DNA from 2 places in the Paraburkholderia sp. PAMB 6770 genome. Region 2 is predicted to be linked to the other one. Evidence: riboswitches for the same ligand, from Rfam matches in the RefSeq annotation. Region 2 holds a riboswitch; the other holds the start of a gene.

Region 1 (6,118 bases), on a different replicon from region 2:
GGCGCTAACCTGTGGGCACTTTCACTCACCCGGAGACCGACGTTGGACGCCTTGCACATCGAAGACCTGCCCGCGGCGATTCGCGCCGCGAAGCGCCAGTTGCGGCAGAACCTGCCGCATTATCGCGAGGTATTCCGCGACGTCGAGGACGATATCCGTCGCCAGGCGGCGCACATCGTCGCGCAGCGGCAGCGCGGCGAGGCGGTGATCCCGGAGATCGCCTATGCGGACATCGCCGGCCAGTGCGTGAGCGACGCGGCGATCGCGGCGCTCAGGACGCGCGGCGCGTGCGTCGTGCGCGGCGTGTTCGATGCGTCGCGCGCGGCCGCGTGGGACGACGCGATCGCGCAGTACGTCGACCGCAATCGCCTCGACGAAAAGCTGGCGCGCCGCGCCGAAGACCGCTATTTCGGCAACCTCGCGTCCGGCAAGCCGCAGATCTACGGCATCTACTGGTCGCCGCCGCAGGTGGAGGCCCGCCAGTCGCCCGAACTCACGCTGACGCGCATCTTCCTGAACCGCCTGTGGAAGTGGCAAAGCGAAGGGCGCACGCACTTCGACCCGGACCGCGTGAGCGTGTACGCGGACCGCCTGCGGCGCAGGCCGCCCGGCTCCGCGTCGCTCGGACTGTCCGCGCATTGCGACGGCGGCTCGGTCGAGCGCTGGCTCGACGACGGCTTCCGGCGCGTCTACCGGCACGTGTTCAGCGGCGACTGGCGTCGCTACGACGCGTTCGACGCGGCCTATCGTCCCGCGGCGCGCGAGATCGCGTCGCCCGCCGTGTGCTCGATGTTCCGCACCTTCCAGGGATGGACCGCGCTCACCCCGCAGGGTCCGGGCGACGGCACGCTGCAACTGGTGCCGATGGCGAACGCGATGGTCTATGTGCTGCTGCGTGCGCTGCAGGACGACGTCGCCGACGACGACCTGTGCGGCGCGCGGCCCGGCCGCGCGCTGTCGATCAGTCCGCGCTGGCATGCGCCGCTGCACGACGCGCTATCGTCGATTCCGCCGATGCAGCCAGGCGACGCGGTGTTCTGGCACAGCGACGTGATTCATGCGGTCGAGGACGCGCATCGCGGCGCCGGCTACAGCAACGTGATGTACATTGCGGCCGCGCCGGGCTGCGCGAAGAACGACGCTTATCTGAAGCGTCAGTGGCCGGCTTTCCTGAGCGGCGAGAGCCCGCCGGATTTTCCCGCGGATCACTTCGAAACCGGCTTCAGCGGCCGCGCGGGCGAAGCGGATCTGAGCGCGGCCGGCCGGCGGCAGCTCGGCTGCGACCGGTAGCGGGAGGGGGCAGGGCGTTCCGCGCGCCGTGCGCACGGCGCGCGGAATGCCTTGACGCACGGAGTCGGAATGATAGACTCCGCACCTGGAGATGGCATTCTCCCTTAACCGCTCGTTCCGAGCCGATGATGCCTACAACCCGTCACGCGAGCACGCCTTTGTGCGCGGCTCGCGCCGCACGTGTTTCTTTCTGGGGCATCGTCATGTATCTCTCGATTCTTGCTGTCGCAACGGGCGGCGCATTGGGCTCGTTGCTGCGCTGGGCGCTCGGATTGCGGCTCAACGGCCTGTTTCCCGACCTTCCGCCTGGCACGCTCGCGGCCAATCTCATCGCAGGTTATGTGATCGGCGTCGCGGTCGCGTTCTTCGCGCGGCTGCCGGAGCTGCCGGGCGCGTGGCGGCTGTTCGTCATCACCGGGCTGATGGGCGGTCTGTCGACTTTCTCGACGTTTTCCGCGGAAGTCGTGGCCGATCTGCAGCAGGGCCGCTTCGGCTGGGCGGCGTGCGAGATCGTCGTCCATGTCGGTGCGTCGCTGCTGATGACGACGCTCGGCATCGCGACAGTGAGCGCGGTCGCGCGCGTCGCGCTCGCGTAGCGCGCGTGATGCGTGCGATGCGCATCATGCGTGGCGGCGCCGCACGCGGGCGCGTCTAGCCGGCGATCAGACCGCGCGCCGCGAGGCTGCGGTACAGCGCGCGTACGCCGAAGGTCCACGGTGCGATCCCGGTGGAGAGGCCCACGGTGTTGACGAGCGCGCCGAGCGACGGCGTCGAGATCGTCACGACGTCGCCCAGATGATGCGTGAAGCGGCCGCCTTCGCTGTCGCGGTCCTTGACCGGCGAGAACATCGTGCCGAGAAACAGCATGAAGCCGTCCGGGTACTGGTGATGCGGGCCGCAGGTCTGACTGACGAGCTCGAGCGGATCGCGACTGATCTCGGCCATGTGGCTCACGCCTTCGAGCACGAAGCCGTCCGCGCCTTCGATGCGCAGCGACACGCTCGCCGCGCGCACCGTGTCGAGCGTGAAGGCGTCGTCGAACAGCTGCACGAAAGGTCCGATCGCGCACGAGCCGTTGTTGTCTTTCTCGATAGCCGTCGGGAGCGGCGCATCGCGACGGGCATCGCGCGCATTGCGAGCCGGATCGCGCAGACGCTGTAACGTGCGATGTGCCGCAGCGCCGCCGCCGTTATCGCGCATCGTCGATGCCGCGCGGACCTTAAAAGAATCTTCACCGGCGCGACGCGTGTGCGACAGTCCCGCCCCCCTACGCTAGCCACGCAGTCCTGACCTTTCCCCTGCCGCCGTCCCGCGTCAGACTGCCTCGCACCGTTGATCCGGTGCGAGCGGGACGCCCTGGAGGAAGACATTCATGAAACGCTGCTTCAGATTGATCGTGCCCGCCGCGCTGGCGGTGCTGAGCGCATCGGCGCTCGCTTCGACCACGCTCACGCCCGCCGAGTGCCACGCGTACCCGTTTGCGCCGGCTCACGGCGTGGTGACGCACCGGGACCTGATGCGCGAGCTGACCGAACTGGAGTCGGTCGGTTATCGGCCCGCAATCGACAACTACTCGCCGGACCTCGACGATGCGCGCGCCCGTCTGATCGAAAAATATCGTTCGGATTGCAGATTATCTGGCGATGCGGCCCTGTCGCCGGGACTGGGCAGCTGAGCGTGCGCGCATGCTTCGGCTCCGCCTGCGCCGGATGATCCGCCTGTCCGTCATGTGGCGTGCGACGCCGCGCGCGGCGCGCACGGTCCACGACGGCCGGTTGCCGTGCGGCGTCGCCGTGCACGCTGCACGCTGGCGCACGAGCCGATAAAATAGCGGGCAGTCCTCCATTGCCGGCCCGCCATGCACTCGCACGAATCCGTCCCGCAGCTCGATCTGATCCCCGCCGGCGCGCTCGGCGATCATCTTCCGGCGCATGTGATTGCGCATTTGCCGGCCGAAGGCGTCGCGGTCTTCAGCGTCAGCGACGACGCGTCGGATACCGCCGCCTTCAGTGCGCGCTACGGCTTCGGCCTCGAAGACTGCGCGAACACAATTGTGATCCGCTATCGGAAAGACGGGGCCGAGCAGTACGCTGCCATCGTCACGCTCGGTGCGCTGCGGCTCGACATCAACGGCGCGGTGAAGACGCATCTCGGCGCGCAACGGCTGTCGTTCGCGAAGCGCGAGCTGGCGGTCGAGCAAAGCGGGATGGAGTTTGGCGGGATCACCGCATTTGGCGTGCCGGCCGACTGGCGCATCCTGGTCGACGCGGCCGTGATGGCGCGCCGCCAGGTCGTGATGGGCGCCGGGGTGCGCGTCGCGAAACTGCTGCTCGACCCGGCGTTGCTGCGCGCGCTGGCGAACTGCGAGGTCGCGGCGCTGACGTTGCCGGCGGACTGAACGACGCCGTGCGTTTTCTGGCCGGCGCCTGATCACAGGGTTGGAGTTGCGCGCCGCGTGCGGACGCGCTGCGCCCACACGGAGAGCACCCTAAAACGGTATATACTGTTTATACCGTTTAAGAAAGGGAGCATGTGATGAACGAACCGGGCGTCAGGAAGCCGACCCGCAAGGCCTTCCATTTTCCGAAGAGCGCGTCCGCCGACGGTGCCGACGCCGCGGCCGCCGCACCGCAGGCGGTGCGCGGCCGGGCTGCGGCCCGAGCGAAGCCCCAGGCCGATGCGAAAGCCGACGCGTCCCCGAAGACGAACGCAAAGACAGTCGCAAAGACGAACGCAAAGACGGGCGCAAAGACGGGCGCAAAGGCGAAAGCCGACGCGCGCGTGACGGCGACCCCGGCGCGCAAGCCCCGCGCCGCAGCCGCAGCCGCAGCCGATCCGGCAGCGGTGGAGACGAGCGTTGCGGCACCGGCCCCAGTCGCGGCGGACGGCAAGGCGTCTCGCGCGAGAAAGGACGTCGCAAAGAAAGGCGCGGTGAAGAAGGAAACCGTGAAAAAGAATGCGCCGAAGAAAGACGCATTGAAGAAGGAAAAGGTCGTGCGCGACAGCTTCACGATGCCGAAGTCCGACTATGCGAAGATTGCCATGCTGAAGCAGAAAGGCCTGCAGGCAGGGCTCGAAGTGAAGAAGAGCGAGGTGCTGCGGGCGGGACTGCTGCTGCTCGAACGTGCGTCGAGCGAGGATTTTCTCGCAGCAGTCGCGGCGGTGGAAACCGTCAAGACCGGCCGTCCCGCGAAGGACTAGAGCGCGCATCGGCGCGCACGGGCACGCGTGCCGGTGTCGCGGGCCGGGATCGGGCGGACGGCGCAGCGCCTGTCGTGGTTGTCGTGCGTATGATGTCCGCGCAACCCGCGCAACCCGCGCAACCCGCGCAACCCGCGCAACCCGCGCAACCCGCATGGCCGCGCGGGCAGTCACCTTGCCCGCGGCGCGTTCAGCCGCGCGTGCCGCGCGCGATATCGTCGCCGGCCTGCGGCGGCAGGCGGCGCGTGACCGGAATCGAGGCGAACGAGCACAGGCCGACCACGAGGAACGCGGGCCAGAAATCGCTCCATGCGATCTGGGCATGTCCGTGCAGCGTCTGCGAGAGTTGCAGCACGATTCCGCCGATCGTCACGCCGAGGCCGAGCGACATCTGCTGCACGACGCTGCCGAGGCTCGTGGCGCGGCCCACGTCGCGGCTGTCGATGTCCGCGTAGATCAGCGAGTTCAGGCTGGTGAACTGCAGCGCCGGGAAAAAGCCGCCGAGCAGCACGATGAGCCAGATCCACCACGTCGGCGTGCCGGGGAAGAAGGTGCCGCAGATCGCGATCGAGAGGCCCGACAGCGCCGCGTTGACGATCAGCACCTGGCGAAAGCCGAAGCGGCGCAGCACCGTGGACGCGAGCGTGCGCATGAACATGCCGCCGAAGGCGGACGCGCAGGTGATCAGGCCCGACTCGAACGCCGTTCGTCCGAGCCCTTCCTGCAGCAGCAGCGGCAGCAGGAACGGCAGCGCGCCGAGCCCGATGCGAAACAGCGAACCGCCGAGCACGCTCGCCTGATACGTGGCGACGCGCAGGAAGCGCAGATCGAGCAGCGGCCGCTCGATGCGCAGCGCGTAGGGCACGTAGATCGCGAGCAGCACCGCGCCGAGTCCGCACAGCGCGAGCGCGTTGCCGTTCGATCCGGTCTTGCCGCCCACCAGCGACAGGCCCAGCAGGAACAGCGCCGCGCCGCCGGCCGACAGCACGAAGCCGATCCAGTCGAGCGGCCCCGGATGCGGCTCGCGCGAGTTGGCGATGTGGCGGTTGGTGAGCCAGATGCCGAGCAGCCCCACCGGCACGTTGATGAAGAAGATCAGCCGCCAGTGCAGGTACGTCGTGATGAAGCCGCCGAGCAGCGGCCCCGCGGCCGGCCCGAGCATGGCCGGCACGCTCAGGTAGTTCATCGCGCGGATGAACTCGGACTTCGGCACGACCCGGAAGATGATGATCCGCCCGACGGGCACCATCATCGCACCGCCGACGCCCTGCACGAAGCGCGCAAGCGTGAACGTGACGAGCGAGCCGGACGCCGCGCACAGCAGCGAGCCGGCGACGAAGATGCCGATGGCCGTGCGGAACACCGAGCGCGCGCCGAAGCGGTCCGCGAACCAGCCGCACACGGGGATGAACACGCCGAGTCCGACCACGTAGCTCGTCACCGCGATCTTCAGCGTGACGGGATCGCGCCCGAAGTCGCGCGCCATGGCGGGCAGCGCGGTGACGATCACGTTTCCGTCGACGCTTTCCATGAACATCGCGCACGCGACGATGAGCGGGGGGAGAAGCGCTTTCGGGACGGAGAACATGAGGGCAGTGGCTACGTCAACGCGGCGAAGCTGCGATTA
Region 2 (6,118 bases):
GCGAAAGCCGAAGCGGTCGAACAACCGGCCAAGCACAAGCGAAGCTCCGCCGCTGACGGCCATCGCTCCCGCATACAGCATCGGTACTGCGTCGACAGGGACGACGTGGTAACGAGACCAGTGGTACGCAATCAACGGATAATCGGCAAATCCTGCCGCGACGAGTCCGGCACCCGCGAGATACATCCAGTAGCTGCGTGTCCACCCGCCTGCGGAAAGCGGCTCGTCTGCTGTTGTATCCAGGCCCTGCGGCTGGGGAAATGACACGCTCGCCAGCACGACGAGACCCAGGTTGATGATGGCCGGGATCGCGAGTACGGCAAAAGCAAGGCGATAGTTTCCACGGATTGCGATCACCCCGGCAACGACGAGTGGGCCGACCATCGCTCCAAGTTGGTCGAGTGCCTCATGAATGCCGAAAGCCCAGCCATACCCGCCGATCGACTTTCCGGCGCCAGCGAGCATGACGTCCCTCGGCGGATTTCGGATCGCCTTGCCGATGCGCTCGCATACGATAAGGCACGCGGCGCTATGCCAGCTATGCACGAGGGCAAGCAACGGAACGGCCGTCATCTGGACGACATACCCGAAGATCGTGATCGGCCAGAAGCGACGCGTCGTATCCGCGAGTCGCCCGGAAACGACACGTAGCCCGTAGCCGAGCAGTTCTCCGAATCCCACAACGACGCCGATGACGGTCGCCGAGGCCCCCATCAGTCCAAGCCATGGCCCAAGGACACTCCGTGCACCCTCGTAGGTAAAATCGGCGAAAAAACTGAGTACACCGACCAGCAAAACGAAGCGCATTGCCTGGCGCGCGGCGAGGTAGCCAGAAAGGATCCTCACGATTGAGTCCCTCCCCGAGGTCGATTCACGTCTTTTTCCGTAGCAGTTCCGGATGCATGCGGATATACAGCAAAACCAGCCAGCGCTTCGGACATTCACTCGAAACCGACACGATGCGCGGTGGCTCACCCTCGAAGCCAAGGAATCGCCGGGATACGGCCATCGCATAGGCACGCGCTGAATCCTGCGCCAGCCAGGACATGATCATCGGCATCGTCAGTGCACCGAACAGGACGAACCACAATGGAGATACGTCAAGGTGCAGCGCATTGAGGATCAGCGAGAGCACCCATGACAGCACCTCAGTACCGATCAGTGCGTAAGCCGCGAGTATGAGTTGCCCCGTCCCGCTTCGTTTCCGGTCGGGTCCCATGCCATCCCTCCGTCCATGTCGCGCGCAGGTATTCGCCTTGCCGTTATCTGTTCCGCCGTGGCGAAACTCACCTGTACCGACGGAACGCCGCCGAACCTGCGTATCGGGCCCGCTCACCCAGCATCCGCTCGATCGTCAGCAAACGGTTGTATTTCGCCACACGCTCACCGCGCGCTGGCGCTCCTGCCTTGATCTGGCCGCAGTTCAGCGCGACGGCCATATCGGCGATGCTGGTATCTTCCGTCTCCCCCGATCGGGGTGCCACCGTACACCCGTATCCTGCAGCTAGCGCCATTCGGGCAGTGTTGAGGGTTTCGGTGATGGTTCCGACCTGGTTGGGCTTGATGACCACTGCATTGCAGCATTGCTGCGCGACTCCACGTACCAGGAATGCGCGATTGCTGGCGAACAGATCGTCCCCGGTTATCTGCACACGACACCCTAGCTCGCGTGTCAGCCTTGCATAGCCATCCCAGTCGCTATCAACGAGCGGGTCTTCGTAGGAAACCAGCGGATATTGCTCCGCCCACGAGCGACACAGCGCGATCATCGTATCTGTCGGTAGCGTCCTGCGTTCGCTCTCCAGACAGTACTGACCGTCGCGCCACAGGCTCGAAGCAGCAAAATCGATCGCCAATGCGATGTCTTCGCCCGGCCGGTAGCCCGCAAACTCTATTGCACGCACCAGCAATTCCAGTGCGGCCTCGTTCGAGGGCAACGCCGGCACATAACCGCCCTCGTCGCCGACGTTCACGCACAGTCGCCGTTCGATCAGAAGCGTCCGCAAGGCATGATAGGTCTCTGTGCCCTGACGCAGCGCTTCGCGGAAAGTCGGTGCTCCAACCGGAACGATCATGAATTCCTGCAGATCGGGACCGCCGTCCCCGTGGCGTCCGCCATTCAGCACGTTGAGCATGGGCACCGGCAGTACGTTCGCGCCATCCCCGCCCAGATAGCGGAAGAGCGGCAGACGGCACACCTGGGCCGCGACACGGGCACAAGCAATCGACACGCCCAACGTCGCGTTCGCACCAAGATGGCTTTTGTACTCCGTATCGTCCAGCTCGATCAGTATTGCGTCGATCCGCCACTGGTCGTCGGCCGCCACGCCGGCTAGCGCAGGCGCAATCAGTTCGTTGACATGTGCCACCGCCTGCAGTACCCCTTTTCCACCATACCGGCGTGCATCGCCGTCGCGCAGCTCGACGGCCTCGAATTGGCCGGTCGATGCGCCAGAAGGCACGGATGCGCTTGCAGACGACCCGTCATCGAGGGTCACCGTCACCCGAACCGTGGGATTGCCGCGCGAGTCAAGCACTTCCTCGCCTGTCACGTGTGCGATCGACACCGATGTCATCTTTGCTGTTCCAGTATTCAGGCCATGCCAGGCCGCGTTACGCCTGTGCGGCGTCACTGACGGAACGCCGCGCGTCCCGCATAGCGCGCGTCGGTTCCCAGCATTCGCTCGATGGCTAGCAGCCGGTTGTACTTCGCGACCCGCTCGCCGCGCGCCGGCGCCCCAGACTTGATCTGGCCGCAGCCGAGCGCGACGGCCAGATCGGCGATGCTGCTGTCTTCGGTCTCGCCGGAGCGGTGGGAAACCAGGCACGTATAGCCGGCGGACAGCGCAAGTCGGGCCGTGTCGAGCGTTTCGGTCACCGTGCCGATCTGGTTCAGCTTGATCAGAACGCTATTGCAGCACCCCTCGTCGATGCCACGCTGCACAAACCGGCGGTTCGTCACGAACAGGTCATCGCCGACGATCTGCACGCGCTTGCCGAGCGCTCCGGTCAACGCCGCGAAGCCCGACCAGTCGGTATCCGCGAGCGGATCCTCCAGCGATACCAGCGGATAGCGGTCGAGCCAGTCGGTCCAGTAAGCGCCCAGTTCGTGCGAGGTGAGCGTGAGGCCATCGCGGCTCAGGTGATACCGGCCGCCTTCGTAGAACGAAGTCGCAGCAGGATCGAGCCCGATCGCGATGTCTTCGCCGGGATGGTATCCGGCCCGCTCGATGGCCAGCATGATGACGTCCATGGCCGCCGCGTTCGACGACAGGTGCGGCACGTAGCCGCCTTCGTCCCCCACGTTGGTCGACGCGCCCGCTTCCGCCAGCACGGTACCCAGCGCATGATACGTTTCGGCGCCGTAGCGCAGCGCTTCGCGAAACGTCGGAGCCCCCAGGGGCACAAGCTTGAACTCCTGGATGTCCGGCCCATCGTGTCCGTGTTTGCCGCCATTGAGCACGTTGAACATCGGGACCGGGAGCAGGTGCGCGTTGCTGCCGCCCAGATAGCGGAATAGCGGCAACCCGCTTTCCAGCGCCCCCGCCTTCGCGCACGCAAGCGACGCGCCCAGGATCGCGTTGGCGCCGAGCCGGCTCTTGAACTCCGTGCCATCCACCTCGATCAGCCTGTCGTCGATGGCCCGCTGATCGTCGATTCGCATCCCGTTCAGCACCCATGCGATTTCCTTGTCGACATGTCCGACCGCCTCGAGCACCCCCTTCCCGCCAAAGCGTCGCGCATCGTGGTCGCGCAACTCCACGGCCTCGAACTCGCCGGTCGACGCGCCCGACGGAACCGTGGCGGTCGCGATGACGCCGTTCGACAACGTCACGGTCACCGCCACCGTCGGGTTGCCCCTGGAGTCCAGAATTTCGTCTCCCACCAGGTGCTCGATCACTGCAGATGTGCTCATCATCGCTCCTTTGCTGGACCCGGGCGCGGCCTCGGAAACGCGAAACGCCCAGGCATATGCGGCCGTTGTGGCCGGCCCGTCAGGCGTGTGCTGCGGCGAAGGCGGCGCTGGCTCGCCGGATCGCCTCGTGCGCGGCATCGATGTCGGCCCAGCCCTCGAAGCGGACCCACTTCCCCGGCTCCAGCTTCTTGTAGTGCTCGAAGAAGAACTGGATCTGGTCCAGCGTATGCGCGGCGACATCGGACAGTTCCCGGATCGCGCGCGTGTCCGCGCACACGCTGTCGACCGGTACGGCGATCACCTTCTCGTCGGGTCCCGCCTGGTCGGTCATGTTCAGCAGGCCGACCGGGCGGCACGGGACGAGCGCGAGCGGTTCGAGCGCGAACGGCGCAATCACGATGATGTCGAGCGGATCGCCATCGCGCGCCAGCGTACGCGGAATGAAGCCGTAATTCTGCGGATAGCGCATGCCGGCGCCCATGATCCGGTCAACCCTGAGCAGTCCGTATTGTTTGTCGGCCTCGTATTTCACCGGCACGCTTTGCGCCGGGATTTCGATGATCGCGTTGACGTCGAGCGGAACGTTCCCGCCGGCGGGGATGTCGTTGAAGTTCATCGCGGGTCCCCGTCGGAGCCAAGCGTGTCGTACTCGATGGGTCCGCGCGTGTAGAACAGGTGGATACCGCCGCCGCGCAGTTGCGCGAGCAGCGCGTCGATCTGCGGGTCGGCGGCGGTCACGGTGACGCACACCGGCTGGTCGTCCAGCTCGAAGAAGCGTGCCGCATGGTACCTGCCCTGCGCGTCGATCCCCTCGGCCACTTCGACAACGGTGGCACCCAGAATCCCGGCCCGCTTCGATTCGTCGAGCATCCAGTCGACCACCGACATGTGCTTGATGCGATGACTCTGATTCGCCGCATAAACGGACAGTTGGCTTCCCTTCATGGAAGCCTCCTCGCGGCCGCGACCGGCTTCGCCATCGCGACACGACGACAGGCCGGCGCGCCACGCGCGACCGCCAGCAGAACAAGGATAGATTGCATGGAGAGCCAGATTTGCAGATTGACAAATCCGGGCAGCAGGACGCCTTGGCAATGCCCACGACCTCCTGACCCAGGAACCCGTAGGCATCATTAGCCGGATGAACGGATCGAAACTGATCGAACCGGCGGTTGAAGGAGGAATGCCATCTCCTGCGCGCAGTGTAGCACGCGGGATTTACGCTCGCCACCACCCGCGCAAACGGATTGCCGCGGCAGTTGCACCTGTGTGCGCGCCGTCCAGCCGAACGGAAAACCGATTGCGCAGCTTGAGCGGTTTTTCCATCGTGACAGCGGGCGCTCCCGGGGGCGGCATTCCGTGCGACCCGTCGGCTCCACCGACCGATGATGCCCGCCCGAATGCCTCAGCGCTGTTGCGTCGTCTCCCCGAGTCGCTCCGAAGGCACACATGCGATGCCGGATGGCATCACAACGGTTGTGCCGGTGGCCAGGGGGCGAGCAGAAATGAACGATAACGGTCGAAGTCTCAGCTTTCCCGCACTGGACTTCAACCATCTCGCGCCCGTCGCTGGCCGCGCGCGCCGGCACAGGACGTCCTTCGTGCAGAACGCAAACATCACCGCAATACAGGCGCAACACGTAGCGAACGCCACGCAAATCAGATGCGCTCTGCGACCGGAGAATCGTCGCAGACGAGCATACGACGCAGGCAGTTAGCGCCAGGCGGAAAGCGCGCCCCGGTAGAGACGACAGTGGGCAACCGTCGGTCAAATCGGGAGAACAGTGGGAAGCACGATCTCGCATGTGCGTGTACGACGATGGCGGCCGTGGATTGATACAAGGCCTTTCACTGCGATTACCAGGTCGGGGGATGGTTCCTGTTCTTTCCCCATGATCGGCCGCCGCCTCCGCCCGATCTACCCAACCGGGCGTCGCGTTGCCATAGGTTATCCGGGGCACTACACTGACCGTATGGAGATGGCATTCTCCCAATCGCCCGTCCGGGCTGATGATGCCTGCTCGCCAGCATGTCTGGAAACGGGGCGGAGCACGAGCTGAGCTCCGGCCTTAATCCGGAAAGGATCGTGCGAAGCGAGCTCGTTTTAACGGGATCGTGCGGCCCGGCCTGGTCGCTCATCGACTGTATATTGACGGCATAGCCGTCCAGTCGTTAAAGCGAGCGGTCGCGCGCGTGGGAGAC

The links. A riboswitch is a leader RNA that binds a small molecule or an ion and turns the genes downstream of it on or off. The one in region 2 is predicted to bind fluoride.
Region 1: it holds a riboswitch for fluoride, as region 2 does, so the genes downstream of both, crcB (fluoride efflux transporter CrcB) here and AC3AP7_RS19160 (DUF190 domain-containing protein) in region 2, are expected to answer to the same signal.

The regions. Positions count from the first base shown of each region.
Region 1 is NZ_CM173238.1:2,277,452-2,283,569, reverse strand. It holds gene AC3AP7_RS10325 (DUF1479 domain-containing protein) at 43-1,290, shown strand; fluoride riboswitch at 1,369-1,432, shown strand; gene crcB (fluoride efflux transporter CrcB) at 1,494-1,886, shown strand; partial or broken gene AC3AP7_RS10315 (fumarylacetoacetate hydrolase) at 1,942-2,379, opposite strand; gene AC3AP7_RS10310 (DUF4148 domain-containing protein) at 2,663-2,965, shown strand; gene AC3AP7_RS10305 (YbaK/EbsC family protein) at 3,149-3,688, shown strand; gene AC3AP7_RS10300 (hypothetical protein) at 3,807-4,301, opposite strand; gene AC3AP7_RS10295 (hypothetical protein) at 4,285-4,491, shown strand; gene AC3AP7_RS10290 (MFS transporter) at 4,682-6,028, opposite strand.
Region 2 is NZ_CM173239.1:350,453-356,570, reverse strand. It holds gene AC3AP7_RS19185 (MFS transporter) at 1-846, opposite strand, end outside; gene AC3AP7_RS19180 (hypothetical protein) at 872-1,219, opposite strand; gene eno (phosphopyruvate hydratase) at 1,287-2,576, opposite strand; gene eno (phosphopyruvate hydratase) at 2,630-3,916, opposite strand; gene ppa (inorganic diphosphatase) at 3,996-4,532, opposite strand; gene AC3AP7_RS19160 (DUF190 domain-containing protein) at 4,529-4,861, opposite strand; fluoride riboswitch at 5,034-5,119, opposite strand; fluoride riboswitch at 5,883-5,943, shown strand.